DNA from 2 places in the Spirillospora sp. NPDC000708 genome. Region 2 is predicted to be linked to the other one. Evidence: predicted binding sites of a transcription regulator. Region 2 holds the regulator's gene; the other holds the start of a gene.
What was found. Region 2 encodes HspR, which represses chaperone genes until heat shock. Its sites were predicted from a motif close to ANTTGAGTCNNNNNGACTCAANT; they were not measured.
Positions count from the first base shown of each region.

Region 1 (6,776 bases), on a different contig from region 2:
GGGATGTCGAGGACGGTGTCCAGCCACGTGCGGATCCAGCCGCCCTCCGGCGAGGCGTCGGACGACCGCTCCAGCTTGTCGACCTCCTTCAGCGCCGCCTCGCGGACCTTCTCGGGGAGGTTCGCGGCCTCGATCCGGGCGCGGTAGTCGTCCTCCTCGCCGGCGGGGTCGCCGTTCAGCTCGGCCAGCTCCTTGCGGATGGCCTCCTGCTGCTGCCGCAGCAGGAACTCCCGCTGCGTCTTCTCCATGCCCTCCTGGACGTCCTTGCGGATCGTCTCCGCGACGTCCAGCTCGGCGAGGTGGTCGCGCGTCCAACCGATGACCAGCTCGAGCCGCTCGACGACGTCGACCGTCTCCAGCACCTCGACCTTCTGCTCGGTCGTCAGGTACGGCGCGTACCCGGCGTTGTCGGCCAGCGTCGAGGGGTCGTCGATCTGCTGCACCACGTCCACGACCTGCCACGCGCCGCGCTTCTGCAGGATCGCGCTGACCAGGCCCTTGTACTCCTTGGCCAGCTCCTGCGCGCGGCCGCTCGCCGGCGGGGTCTCGATCGCCGTGCCCTCGACCCACAGGGCCGCGCCCGGCCCGGTCGTCCCGGTCCCGATCCGCACCCGCTGCACGCCCCGGACGACCACCCCGGGCTCACCGCCCGGCAGCCGCCCCTCCTGCTCGATGACGCCGAGCGTGCCGACGGCGGCGTACTGCCCGTTCACCCGCGGGACCACCAGCACCCGCGGCTTGCCCGCCGACCGGATGCCGGGGCCCTTGGGCTGCGCCACCGCCTTGGCCGCTTCGACGGCCGCCCGCACCTCGCCGCTCTCGGACAGGTCGAGGGGCACCACCATGCCCGGCAGAACGGCCCCGTCGTCCAGGGGCAGCACCGGCAGCGTCAGGGTCTCGCTCATGCTCAGCTCCAAGTCCTTCGTCGCGGCCCCCTCGGGAGGGACCGTCCCGGTCGCCCGGGAACCCAACACCAAGTTGAGTCATACTCACTCAAGAAAACGGAGCAACTAATAATTTCCTCAGCAACGTTCGCTCTCAGCGATCACCGGCCCGGCCTACCCTGACCCCATGAGCCGGACCTTGGCGACGGACGCGAACGGCAACGCCCTGACCGCGTTCCTGCCTGCCGTATCCACGTCCAACGCGCCGGCCGACGCCCCGATGCCCGCCGCCTTGGCCGCCGTCCGCCACGGGACGTCCGTCCTCCTGGTCTTCGACCGCCACCGCCGCCAGCGGGAACTCCCGGGCGGCCGGATCGACCCCGGCGAGACGCCCTGGCAAGCGGCCGTCCGGGAACTCCGCGAGGAGACCGGCCTCGACCTCCCCGCCCTCGCCCTCGCCGGCCACGCCCGCTTCCGCCTCGTCGACCCGCCCCGCGACGAGTACGCCGCCGTCTACACGGGCCAGGTCACCGCCCGCCACCGGTTCGTCCCGAACGAAGAGATCAGCGCCGTCCATTGGTGGAACACCACCACCGCGCCTCCCCCGAACGCCCAGCCCCTCGACACGACCCTCGCCCTCCTCGCGACTTCCCCGAGCCCGGCCGGTGCGGTCAGGAGATCAGCTTGCCGACGGTGGCGGGGGTGTCGGGCCGGCCGGTGGCGCGGCGGGACTCGTCGGCCGCCCATTTGAAGACGCCGGTGGCCATGAGGGACGGCTCGGACTCGGCGCGGGCGGCGTAGACCTCGGCGCGGGCCTCGTGCAGGGACGCGTCGCCGGGGTCGGCCTGGACGGCCATCTCCGCGAGGTGGGCGGCGAGGCGCAGGTCGCCGCCGTCGGCGGCGCGGCGAGCGGCGTCGGCGACCTTGGCGGCGCCGCCGGCGAGGGCCGCGACGGCGCGGGCGAGGTCGGCGTCGCGGGCGGGCTTGAGGTGGGCGGGGTTGCCGTCGTACCAGCCGCCGTACATGCGCCACAGGTTCCGCACGATGAACTCGGGCTCGTCGTACTTGGCCTGAAGGTAGACGCGGTCGGACAGGTGCGCGGGCGGGGCGACGGCGTGGACGATGTCGTCGAGGCGGCGGCCCTCGTTCAGCATCGCGAGGGTCTGGTCGACGATGCTCTCGAGCCATTCGGCGGTCTCGGTGAGGGCCTGCGCGATGCGGTCCGCGCCGAAGACGGGGGCGCCGTGCGACGGCATCATGATCTCGGCGCCGAGGGCCGCCATGCGGCGCAGGGCGTGCGCCCATTCGCGCGGGTACCGCTGCACCTTCTGCGGGTTGCCGCAGTTGGGGGTGAGCCAGATGAACAGGTCGCCGGGCAGGAGCAGCCTGTACTCGGGGACGTAGGCGACGGTGGCGTCGTCGGTCTCGCCCTTGGCGTGGAAGAGGTCGAAGGTGAGGCCGGCGCGGGTGACGGTCAGCGCGTCGCGGTAGGTGACGTCGGGCTGCCGGTACTCGGTGGGCCAGCGCAGGCCGGGGGCCTGGAACTGGCGCTGGTTGATCACGGAGTTGTAGCCGGCGGTGAGGACGTAGCGGTCGAAGCGGTCGCGGACGAGCTCGTGCGCGACGACCTGGGGGCGCGGTCCGTCCTCGGCGTCGAACGGGCCCATGCCCATGACGTGGTCGATGTGGCCGTGCGAGTAGAACGCGAGCGTGAGCGGGTCGGACGTCCAGGCGCGGACGCGGTCGTGCAGCCTCGCGGCGGTCATCTGGTTGCCGGTGTCGAACAGCATCAGCTCGCCCCGGCCGCGGAAGGCGATGACGTTGCCGAAGCCGGGCTGCCAGCCGAGGCCGTCGGCGATCTCGATGACGCCGGAGCCGCCCATGCCCGTGTGGACGATGCTGTCGTCGGCGGCGCCGCGCCAGACCCGGTCCGCGTAGTCCTTGATGTCCGCGTGGTTCTCGATGTCCATGGCGGGGCTCCGTTCGGGCGGCGGGTGGTGGTACGGATCACCCTGCTGCGGGACGGTGCACCGCGACAACCGGCGCTTCTCCCGCGTTCGTCCGGTTCGGCTGTGACATGTCACAATCGGCGGCGGGGAGGTCGCCATCGAGAAGGACCGGGTGCGGCGGGTCGCGGCGGACCTGGCGGCGCGCTGCGAGGGCCAGGTGAACCGGCTCGCGCGGGAGCTGACGCAGCGGCGCTTCGCCGCGATCCCCGAGTACGCGGACCTCCCGGCGGACATGCGGGACGTGGAGATCGCGGCGACCGCGCGGCACGCGATCAGGCGGTTCCTGCGGTTGGCCGAGGGCGCGCCGGCGGACGAGGACGACCTGCGGCTTTTCCGCGAGCGCGCCGCGCAGCGCGCCGAGGAAGGCATGCCGCTCGCGAACCTGCTGGCCTCGTACTACATCGGCGCCGAGGTCGTCTGGGACGCGCTGGTCGCCGAGGCCCGCCCGGACGAGCTGGCCGCGCTGCCGATGCTGGCGCGGCTGCAGCTGCGCGGCACCAACCGGGTCGTCGGCGCGGTGACGGAGGCGTACCAGGCGGAGCGGGCGGCGATCCTGGACGAGCGCCGCGAGGCCGTCCGGGAGGTGGCGCGGGCGCTGCTCGCCGGGGAGCCGGCGCGCGCGACGGCGGACCGGTTCGGGATACCGCTCGCGGACGCCTACCTGGTGCTGCACCTGCGCTTCGCCGCCACGGGCGTGGGCGCGGGTGCCGCGGGCGCGGGCGCTGCCGCTGACGCGGGCGCTGCCGCGGGCGCGGGCGGCGCCGCAGGCGGCGCGGGCATCGCCGAGCGCCGCGTGCTGCGGCGGATCCGCGCGGGCCTCGAAGGGTTCGGCGAGGGGACGCCGCTGCTGCTGCGGGACGAGCGCGGCGTGCACGTCCTGCTGCCGTCGGCCGCGGCGGAACGCCTTCCCGAACTGGCACGGCTGCTCACCGGGGCGGGCACCGCGGCCGGGCCGGTAATCGCCGGCGCGGCCCGCTCCGAGGGCACGGCGGACGTCCCGGACGCGTCCCGGCGGGCGGCCCGGATCGCCGGCATCGCGGAGGCCGCCGGGCGCCTCGCGGGCGTGTACGAGCTGGGCGACGTGCTGCTCGACTACCACCTGACCGGTCCCGGCGACAGCGGCCCCGCCGTCGCCGCCGTCCTGGACCCGCTCGGCGCGCGCCCCGAGCTGCTGGACACGCTCCGCGCCTTCCTCGACGCGGACATGGACCGCCGCAGGGCGGCCGCCGCGCTCGCCGTGCACCCCAACACCGTCGACAACCGGCTCGCCCGCATCGCCCTCCTCACCGGAGCCGACCCGCGCACCACGCGCGGCGTGCTGCTGTGCGCCGCGGCGCTCACGCTCCGTGGCCGGGACCGCCGGGCGTAACGGATCATCCGGCTGTCACCGGGCAATGCCCCGGCAAAGTCCGCCGCGCGATCACGATTCTTTGCGCACCCCCGGTTTACGCCCTCATGACGTGCGGGTACTTACCGCAACGAGTTCGTGACACACGGTGAACGCCAAGCCCCTGGGACGGCAAAGTCCCAGGTCGGATCGGGGAGGTGGGCGATGAAGGGCACACAGCGTGAGCACCGCCCCGCCGGTCCCGCGCACCGTTCGCCGCACGGCCCGGCCGGAGCGGCCGAGGGCGTTCCCGTCACCGGCCGGCAGGGCACGCGGCGTCCCCCGACGCGCGCCCTGCCGGCCGGTCACGGCGACACACCTCGGGTCCTCGGCCGCCCCGGACCGGACCGGGCCTCCCGTCGCGACCGCCATCGGGCGCCGGTGCCGTACGCCCCCGCGGCGCCGGCGCCCCTCACCGCCGGGCCGGCGGCCCCGCCGACCTGCGCCGCCGGCCCGGCCCCAACGCCCCCGTTCGATCGGGCGCCCCTGCGGTGCCCGCCCCCTGAAGCCGGACGGGCCGTCACGCCCCCGTCCGGCCGGGCACGGAAGGGAGGTGGGAATCAGCCCCGATCCGAGCCGGCGCCATGCCGGTGCACCAGGCGGCCGGAACTCCGTCCGACCCCCGTCCCGGCCGCCCACACGCAGTAAGGGATCGCTGCGGAGCCGAGCCCGTGAAGGCAAGAGCGCCTTCACGGGCCTCGGTTCGTTCGCGGGGAGCCCTCGGAGATACGTGGAAAGCCCTCGTAGATTCGTGGGAAGCCCTCGGAAAGGGTCAGAGCTTCTTGCGCCAGACCTGGCCGTGCACCACGTCGCCGAAGCGGGCGACCGGCGGCTCCTCCTCTTCCAGGATGAACCCGGCCCGCTCGTAGATCCGGTGCGCGGGCCGCTGCAGCGCCGTCGTCCACAGCATGATCTCGCGGTATCCGGCGTCCGTGGCGAACCGGCAGCACTCCTCGACCAGCGCCGCGCCGACGCCCATGCCCCGCGTGACGGGCTCGACGTGCAGGAGCCGCAACTGGGCCACGTCCTCCTCGCGCCGGACGCAGAACACCGCGCCGACCCGCTCGCCGCCGGCCTCGGCGATCCAGGCGCACTCCCGCTCGGGGTCGTGGTCCTCGACGTAGCCGGCGACGACGCGGGCGACGAGCGCCTCGTAGGTGCGGTCCCAGCCGCACTCCTCGGCGTAGAGGGCGCCGTTGCGCTCCACGACCCACCCGAGGTCGCCGGGGCCCAGCGGCCGCAGGACGGCGCCGTCCGGGCGGGCGCGTTCACCGAGGATCCCCTGCACCGTGCGCATCGCGGCGAGGAGCCGGCGGCGGTCGTCCTCGGCGAGGCCGTCCAGCAGCGCGCGGATCTCGGCGCTGGACCGCTCGTCGAGCATCGCCTGCACCTCGCGGCCCCGGCCGGTGAGCCGGACGATCTGCCGGCGCGCGTCGCCGGGCGCGCGTTCGCGGACGACCAGGCCGTCGTTCTCGAAGCGGGTCAGCATCCGGCTGAGGTAGCCGGGGTCGAGGTCGAGGGTGCGCCGCAGGGCGAGCACCTCGGTGTCCTCCCGCTGCGCCAGCTCGAAGATCACCCGGGCCTCGGTGAGGGAGTAGGGCGAGCGCACCAGGCCCTCGCCGAGCACTCCGATCACTCCGGTGTAGAACCGGTTGAACGCGCGGACCGTGCCGACGTCCGCCGCCGTCGCCTCCATGCTCGCCCTCCCACGTTTGACTGAGTCAAACGCTACTCCCGGGCAGGCCCGCGGATCCAGCCCCCGGAGGGGGCCGGTGCGGGAAGGAGGGTCAGGCGCGGGTCGAGTCGGCGCCGGTCGGCTCGGGTTCGGCCGCCGCCGCGGGCCGCACCTCGCGCGCCTCGGTGACGATCTTGCGCTCGACCCAGAACGTCATCAGCGGCACGACGCCGCCGAGCACGATCAGCACCATCTTGGTCAGCGGCCAGTCCGCCCGTCGCCACACGTCGTAGGCGGCGACGAGGTAGACCATGTAGAACAGCCCGTGGACGGGCGCCACGATGCCCGCCAACGCGGGCATGTCGGTCGGACCGTACTTGAGGATCATGCCGATCACCAGCAGCACCAGGAGGCTGCCGACGAGCAGGGCGAGGATCCGGTACCGGGTCACCGCGCCTTCCACAGTTCACACCCTTTCATCGGCCGGCCGCTTCCGGCGGCCCGCACACCTCGGACGGCCCCGCGGCGGCCGGGGCGCCCGCCGGCGGCGCGGTCAGCCGCGCCGGTCGGTCTGGGAGTTGAGCCGCGCGAGGTAGCGGTTGTAGGCCGCCAGCGCGGGGTCCTCCTCCTCCTGCCGCCGGATGATCTCGCGCTTGACCGCGGCCTCCGCCGGCTCCTCGATCACCTTGGGCGCCGGGGTCACGCCGGCCTTCTCGTCGCGGATCATCTTGACCCACATCACGATCACGAAGATCGCGAAGATCGGCCATTCGAACGTGTACGCCCAGCTGCGGTCGTTGCCCTCCTGGGCGCGGTCGTAC
Region 1 is NZ_JBEPCJ010000015.1:81,075-87,850, reverse strand. Features, by position in the region: gene lon (endopeptidase La) at 1-905, opposite strand, end outside; gene ABT299_RS13880 (NUDIX hydrolase) at 1,072-1,635, shown strand; gene ABT299_RS13875 (alkyl sulfatase dimerization domain-containing protein) at 1,556-2,854, opposite strand; gene ABT299_RS13870 (RsbRD N-terminal domain-containing protein) at 3,006-4,262, shown strand; gene ABT299_RS13865 (bifunctional helix-turn-helix transcriptional regulator/GNAT family N-acetyltransferase) at 5,053-5,976, opposite strand; gene ABT299_RS13860 (DUF3817 domain-containing protein) at 6,068-6,418, opposite strand; gene ABT299_RS13855 (hypothetical protein) at 6,509-6,776, opposite strand, start outside.
Region 1: the regulator HspR is predicted to act here: its motif matches at 977-999, upstream of lon (endopeptidase La).

Region 2 (6,776 bases):
CATCGTCAACGTCAGCGCGAAGGACCAGGGCACGGGTCGCGAGCAGTCGATGGTCATCACGGGCGGCAGCGCGCTGCCCAAGGACGACATCGAGAAGATGATGCGCGACGCCGAGAACTACGCCGAGGAGGACCGCAAGCGCAAGGAGGAGGCCGAGGTCCGCAACCAGGCCGACACCCTCGCGTACTCGACGGAGAAGTTCCTGCGGGAGAACGACGAGAAGGTCCCCGCGGAGCTGAAGACCGAGGTCAACGACGCGATCGCCGAGGTGAAGAAGGCCCTGGAGGGCACCGACGTCGACGCGATCAAGGGCAGCGCCGAGAAGCTCGCGCAGGTCTCCCAGAAGATGGGCGCGGCGATGTACGCGCAGAACCCCGAGGGCGCCCAGCCGGGCGCCGAGGACGCCGGCCCGACGGCCGACGCCCAGGGCGCGCAGGACGACGAGGTCGTCGACGCCGAGATCGTGGACGACGACAAGCCGAAGGGTGAGGCCTCGTGACTTCCTCCCCCCGCGAGGGCGAGGACCAGGAGGGCCCGGTGATCCGCGACAAGCGGCGCATCGACCCGAAGACGGGGAAGCTCCGGGAGCCGGCGGAGGAGCCGGCCCCGGAGGCCCCGGCCAACGGGGGCACCGGGGAATCCGATGAGGAGGTCTCCTCGCTGAAGACGCAGCTGAACGAGCGGCTGGCCGACCTCCAGCGGCTCAAGGCCGAGTACGACAACTACCGCAAGCGGGTCGAGCGGGACCGGGTCGCGGTCCGCGAGCAGGCCCTCGGGCAGGTGCTGTCCGAGCTGCTCCCGGTGCTGGACGACATCGGCCGCGCCCGGGACCACGACGAGCTCACCGGCGGGTTCAAGTCCGTCGCGGAGAGCCTGGAGGCGGTCACCGGCAAGCTCGGGCTCGAGAAGTTCGGCGAGAAGGCCGAGCCGTTCGACCCGACCGTGCACGAGGCGCTCATGCACTCGTACTCGGCGGACGTGACCGAGACGAGCGTCGTGGACGTCCTGCAGCCCGGCTACCGGATCGGGGAGCGGGTCCTGCGGCCCGCCCGGGTCGCGGTGGCCGAGCCCGACCCGAACGCCGGCGCCGACGAGGGCGCCGACGACGGCGAGTGATTTACCCGCCGGGCCCGTCCCGTCCTGGGACGGGGCGGGCCCGGCGGCGCACGTGAAGACAAGACGCAAGTGGCGATAGCAGAGAGCGGGGCGCCGTGAGCACCAAGGACTACCTGGAGAAGGACTACTACAAAGTCCTCGGTGTCTCGAAGTCGGCCTCGCAGGAGGAGATCAAGAAGTCCTACCGGAAGCTGGCGCGCAAGTACCACCCGGACGCCAACAAGGGGGACGCCGACGCCGAGGACCGCTTCAAGGAGGTCTCCGAGGCGTACGACGTCCTGTCGGACGACAAGCGCCGCAAGGAGTACGACGCGGTGCGGTCCATGCCGGGCGGTTTCCGCGGCCAGCAGGGCGGCGGGGGCTTCCCCTTCGACCTGGGGGACCTCTTCGGGCAGACCGGGGGCACGCAGACGGGCGGCGCGGGCGAGCGCATCGGCGACCTGTTCGGCGGCCTGTTCAACCGGGGCGGCGCCGGCACCCGGACGACGGGCGCGCGGCGGGCGCGGCGCGGCGCGGACGTCGAGACGGACGTGACGCTGTCGTTCGGCCGCGCGATGAACGGCGTGACCGTCCCGATCAAGCTGACCAGCGAGGCGGCGTGCCCGTCCTGCCGGGGCACCGGCGCGAAGGCCGGCACGGTGCCGCGGGTGTGCCCGAACTGCGAGGGCACCGGGCACGAGACCCGCAACCTCGGGAACTTCGGCTTCCAGGAGCCGTGCCGGGAGTGCCACGGCCGCGGGCTGGTCGTGGACGACCCGTGCCCGACCTGCCACGGCAGCGGCCGCAAGCAGTCGGACCGCACCATCCAGGCCCGCATCCCGGCGGGCGTCGCGGACGGGCAGCGGATCCGGCTGAAGGGCAAGGGCGCGCCGGGCGAGAACGGCGGCCCGCAGGGCGACCTGTACGTGAACATCAAGGTGCTGCCGCACAAGGTGTTCGGCCGCACCGGCGACAACCTGACGATGACCGTGCCGGTGACGTTCCCGGAGGCGGCGCTCGGCGCGGAGATCCGGGTGCCGACGTTCCAGGGGCAGCCGGTGACGCTGCGGCTGCCGGAGGGCACTCCGAACGGCCGGACGTTCCGGGTCCGCGGCCGCGGCGCGACGCGGCGCGACGGCACGAAGGGCGACCTGCTCGTCACCGTGGACGTGCAGGTGCCGCAGAAGCTCGACGATCAGGCCCGCGAGGCGCTGGAGCGGCTCCGCGACGCGGGCGCGGGCGAGGACCTGCGCGGCGAGCTGCTCCAGCAGGCGAGAACGGAGTGAGGTCATGGATCCGTTCGGCGACGACACCCCGGTCTATGTGATCTCGGTGGCGGCGCAGCTGTCCGGGCTCCACCCGCAGACGCTCCGCACCTACGACCGGATGGGGCTGGTGTGCCCGGGCCGCACGGCCGGCCGGGGCCGCCGGTACTCGATGCGCGACATCGTGATGCTGCGCGAGATCCAGCGGCTCTCCCAGGAGGAGGGCGTCAACCTCTCCGGCATCAAGCACATCCTGGAGCTGCAGCGCGACAACGTGCGGCTCCGCGAGGAGCTCGCCAAGGCGCACGCCGCCCTGGAGGAGCTCGCCAACGAACTCGAATCGACCCGGTCGGTCGCGGCGCGCCTGGCGCAGCAGCGGCGGCGCGGGGACCCGGGTGGCACTCCCGGCTCCGACCTGGTGCCGATCAGGCAGACCAGTGTCGTGGTGTGGCACGAGCGCAACCGGGAGTAACTCTCTCAGGAGTACGGGGACATGGACGTCAAGCTGACGCAGAAGAGCCAGGAGGCGGTGTCGGTCGCGGCCCGCAGGGCGGCGGCCGAGGGGCACCCCGAGGTGGAGCCGCAGCACCTGCTGGTGGCGCTGATCGGGCTGCCGGAGGGCACCGCGGTGCCGCTGCTGGAGGCGGTCGGCGCGGACTGGCAGGCGGTCCGGCGGCGGGCCGAGGAGCAGCTGGCGGCGATGCCGAAGGCGCAGGGCTCGACGGTCGCGACGCCGCGGCTGTCGGGGCAGCTGAGCCGGGCGATCAACACGGCGGGCGCGCGGGCGCAGCAGCTGGAGGACGAGTACGTCTCGACCGAGCACCTGCTGGTCGGGCTCGCGGCGGACGGCGGCCCGGCGGCGGGGCTGCTGAAGGAGTTCGGGGCGACGCCGCAGGCGCTGCTGGACGCGTTCGAGAAGGTGCGCGGGCACGCCCGCGTGACCAGCGAGAACCCGGAGGGCACCTACCAGTCGCTGGAGAAGTACGGCGTCGACCTGACGGCGGCGGCGCGCGACGGCCGGCTGGACCCGGTGATCGGGCGGGACTCGGAGATCCGCCGGGTCGTGCAGGTGCTGTCGCGGCGGACGAAGAACAACCCGGTGCTGATCGGCGAGCCGGGCGTCGGCAAGACCGCCGTCGTCGAGGGCCTCGCGCAGCGGATCGTGGCGGGCGACGTGCCGGAGTCGCTGCGCGGCAAGCGGCTGGTGTCGCTGGACCTCGGCGCGATGGTCGCGGGCGCGAAGTTCCGCGGCGAGTTCGAGGAGCGGCTGAAGGCCGTCCTGAACGAGATCAAGGAGTCGGAGGGGCAGGTCGTCACGTTCATCGACGAGCTGCACACCGTGGTCGGGGCGGGCGCCGCCGAGGGCGCGATGGACGCCGGCAACATGCTGAAGCCGATGCTGGCGCGCGGCGAGCTGCGGATGATCGGCGCGACGACGCTGGACGAGTACCGGGAGCGGATCGAGAAGGACCCGGCGCTGGAGCGCCGGTTCCAGCAGGTGTTCGTGGGCGAGCCGTCCGTGGCGGACTCGATCGCGATCCTGCGCGGGCTGAAGGGCCGCTACGAGGCGCACCACAAGGTGCAGATCAACGACTCGGCGCTGGTCGCGGCGGCGACGCTGTCGGACCGCTACATCACGTCCCGGTTCCTGCCGGACAAGGCCATCGACCTGGTGGACGAGGCCGCGTCGCGGCTGCGCATGGAGATCGACTCCCGGCCCGTCGAGATCGACGAGCTGCAGCGCGCCGTGGACCGGCTGAAGATGGAGCAGATGAACCTGGAGAAGGAGACCGACGAGGCGTCCCGGCAGCGCCTGGAGCGGCTCCGCGCCGACCTGGCGGACAAGCAGGAGCATCTGAGCGGCCTGAACGCCCGCTGGGAGCGGGAGAAGGGCGAGCTGAACCGGGTCGGCGAGATCAAGGAGCGGATCGACCAGCTGCGCGGCGAGGCGGAGCGGGCCGAGCGCGACGGCGACCTGGAGACGTCCTCGCGGCTGGTGTACGGGGAGATCCCGGAGCTGGAGAAGCAGCTGGAGGCGGCGTCGGAGGCGGCGGACAGCCGCGACACGATGGTCAAGGAGGAGGTCGGCCCGGACGACGTCGCGGACGTGGTCGCGTCCTGGACGGGCATCCCGGCGGGCCGGCTGCTGGAGGGCGAGACGGGCAAGCTGCTGCGGATGGAGGAGGAGCTGGGGCACCGGCTCATCGGCCAGTCCGCCGCGGTGAAGACGGTGTCGGACGCGGTGCGCCGTGCGCGCGCGGGGATCTCCGACCCGGACCGTCCGACGGGCTCGTTCCTGTTCCTCGGCCCGACCGGCGTCGGCAAGACGGAGCTGGCGAAGGCGCTCGCGGAGTTCCTGTTCGACGACGAGCGGGCGATGACCCGCATCGACATGAGCGAGTACTCCGAGAAGCACTCCGTCGCGCGGCTCGTCGGCGCGCCTCCCGGGTACGTCGGCTACGAGGAGGGCGGCCAGCTCACCGAGGCCGTCCGGCGCCGCCCGTACTCCGTCGTCCTGCTGGACGAGGTGGAGAAGGCGCACCCGGAGGTGTTCGACATCCTGCTCCAGGTGCTGGACGACGGGCGCCTCACCGACGGGCAGGGCCGCACGGTCGACTTCCGCAACACCATCCTGATCCTGACCTCCAACATCGGGTCGCAGTTCCTGGTGGACCCGGCGATGGAGAACGGGGTGAAGCGGGAGGCGGTGTGGGCCGCGGTCCGCGACTCCTTCAAGCCGGAGTTCCTGAACCGGCTGGACGACGTGATCCTGTTCGACGCGCTGTCCACGGAGGAGCTGACCCGGATCGTGGACCTGCAGGTCGACCGGCTCGCCGACCGCCTCGCGGACCGGCAGCTCACGCTGAAGGTGACGGAGGCGGCGCGCGAGTGGCTGGCGCTGACCGGCTACGACCCGCTGTACGGGGCGCGGCCGCTGCGCCGCCTGGTGCAGACCGCGATCGGCGACCAGCTCGCCCGCGAGCTGCTCGCCGGGGAGGTCCGCGACGGCGACGAGGTGGTCGTCGACCTCGACGAGGCCGCCGACCGGCTCACGGTCCAGCCTTCCCGGGGGCTGACCCTCACCAAGTAGGGATCTTGCGACGGCTCCGCTCGGGGGCACAATGGCGGCGGAAGTCGCCGTCCCCCGAGCGGAGCCGTCGCGCGTGGAATACAGGATTTCGGAGCAGGGCCAGGAGGCGTTGAGAGCGGCGGTGCACCGGGCGACCGGTGCGGGCCACGCCGAGGTGGGGCCGCCGCACCTGCTGGCGGCGCTGCTGGACGACGCCGAGGTCGGCGCGCTGCTCGCGTTCACCGGCTTCGGCGCGGTGGCGTTGCGGGAGGAGACGGAGGGGCTGCTCGCGCGGCTCCCGGCGGGTTCCGGGGAACCCGGCATCGCGCCGCGGATGTCGAGCGCGCTGGTCAGGGCGGTCTCGGCGGCGTCCGAGGAGGCCGGGGGCGCGGAGGTGTCGGCCGTCGATCTGCTCGCCGGGCTCGCCGCCGGGGACGATCCGGCGGGGCGGCTGCTGCGCGCGAAGTACGTGACCCGGCAGCGGCTGCGCAGCGAGCAGGCGGGTCGGGAGGTCGTCCGGTCGCCGTACGCGCGGGACCTGACGCTGCGGGCCCGGGAGGGGACGCTCGAACCGGTCGTCGGCCGCGCGGCGGAGTCGCGGCGGCTGGTCGAGATCCTCTCCCGGCGGGACGGCGGGAACGCGCTGCTGGTCGGCGAGCGCGGCGCGGGCAAGAGCGCCCTGGTCGCGGGCTTCGCGCACCGCGTCGAGGCGGGCGATGTCCCGGCCGCGCTGCGCGGCGTCCGCGTGGTCGCGCTCGACCTCGCGGCGATGCCGGACGACGAACTCGACCGGATCACGGCGGCGGCCCGGCGCGGCGGCGTCGTGCTCGTGCTGGACGATCTGCACGCGGCGGCCCGTCCCGGCTCCCCGGTGCTCGCGGCGCTCGGCCGCCTCACGGACCCGGACGCGCCGCGGGTGATCGCGACGGCGACGCCCGCCGGGGAGCGGGAGCGCCTCGCGGACCTGCCGGTGCTGCGCCGGCATTTCCAGCGGCTGCCGGTGGCGGAGGCGTCCGTCGAGGACACCGCGATGGTCCTGCGCGTGCTGCGCGCGCGGTTCGAGGAGCACCATGGGATCACGATCCGGGACGCGGCGCTGGTCGCGGCGGCGCGGCTGGCGGATCGGTTCGGCGGGCGCGTGCGGCCGGGCGCCGCCGTCGAGCTGCTGGACGAGGCGGCGACGCGGCTCCAGGTCGACGCGGACGACGCGCCGGAGGAGCTGCGGGAGCTGGAGCGCAGGGTCGCCCGGCTGGAGATCGAGCGGTTCGCGCTGCTCAAGGAGGACGACGCCGCGTCCCGGGAGCGGCTCGCGGAGCTGGACCGGAGGCTGTCGGACGTGCGGATCG
Region 2 is NZ_JBEPCJ010000011.1:115,985-122,760, forward strand. Features, by position in the region: gene dnaK (molecular chaperone DnaK) at 1-499, shown strand, start outside; gene grpE (nucleotide exchange factor GrpE) at 496-1,116, shown strand; gene dnaJ (molecular chaperone DnaJ) at 1,212-2,381, shown strand; gene ABT299_RS11125 (heat shock protein transcriptional repressor HspR) at 2,386-2,832, shown strand; gene clpB (ATP-dependent chaperone ClpB) at 2,854-5,451, shown strand; gene ABT299_RS11135 (protein kinase domain-containing protein) at 5,525-6,776, shown strand, end outside.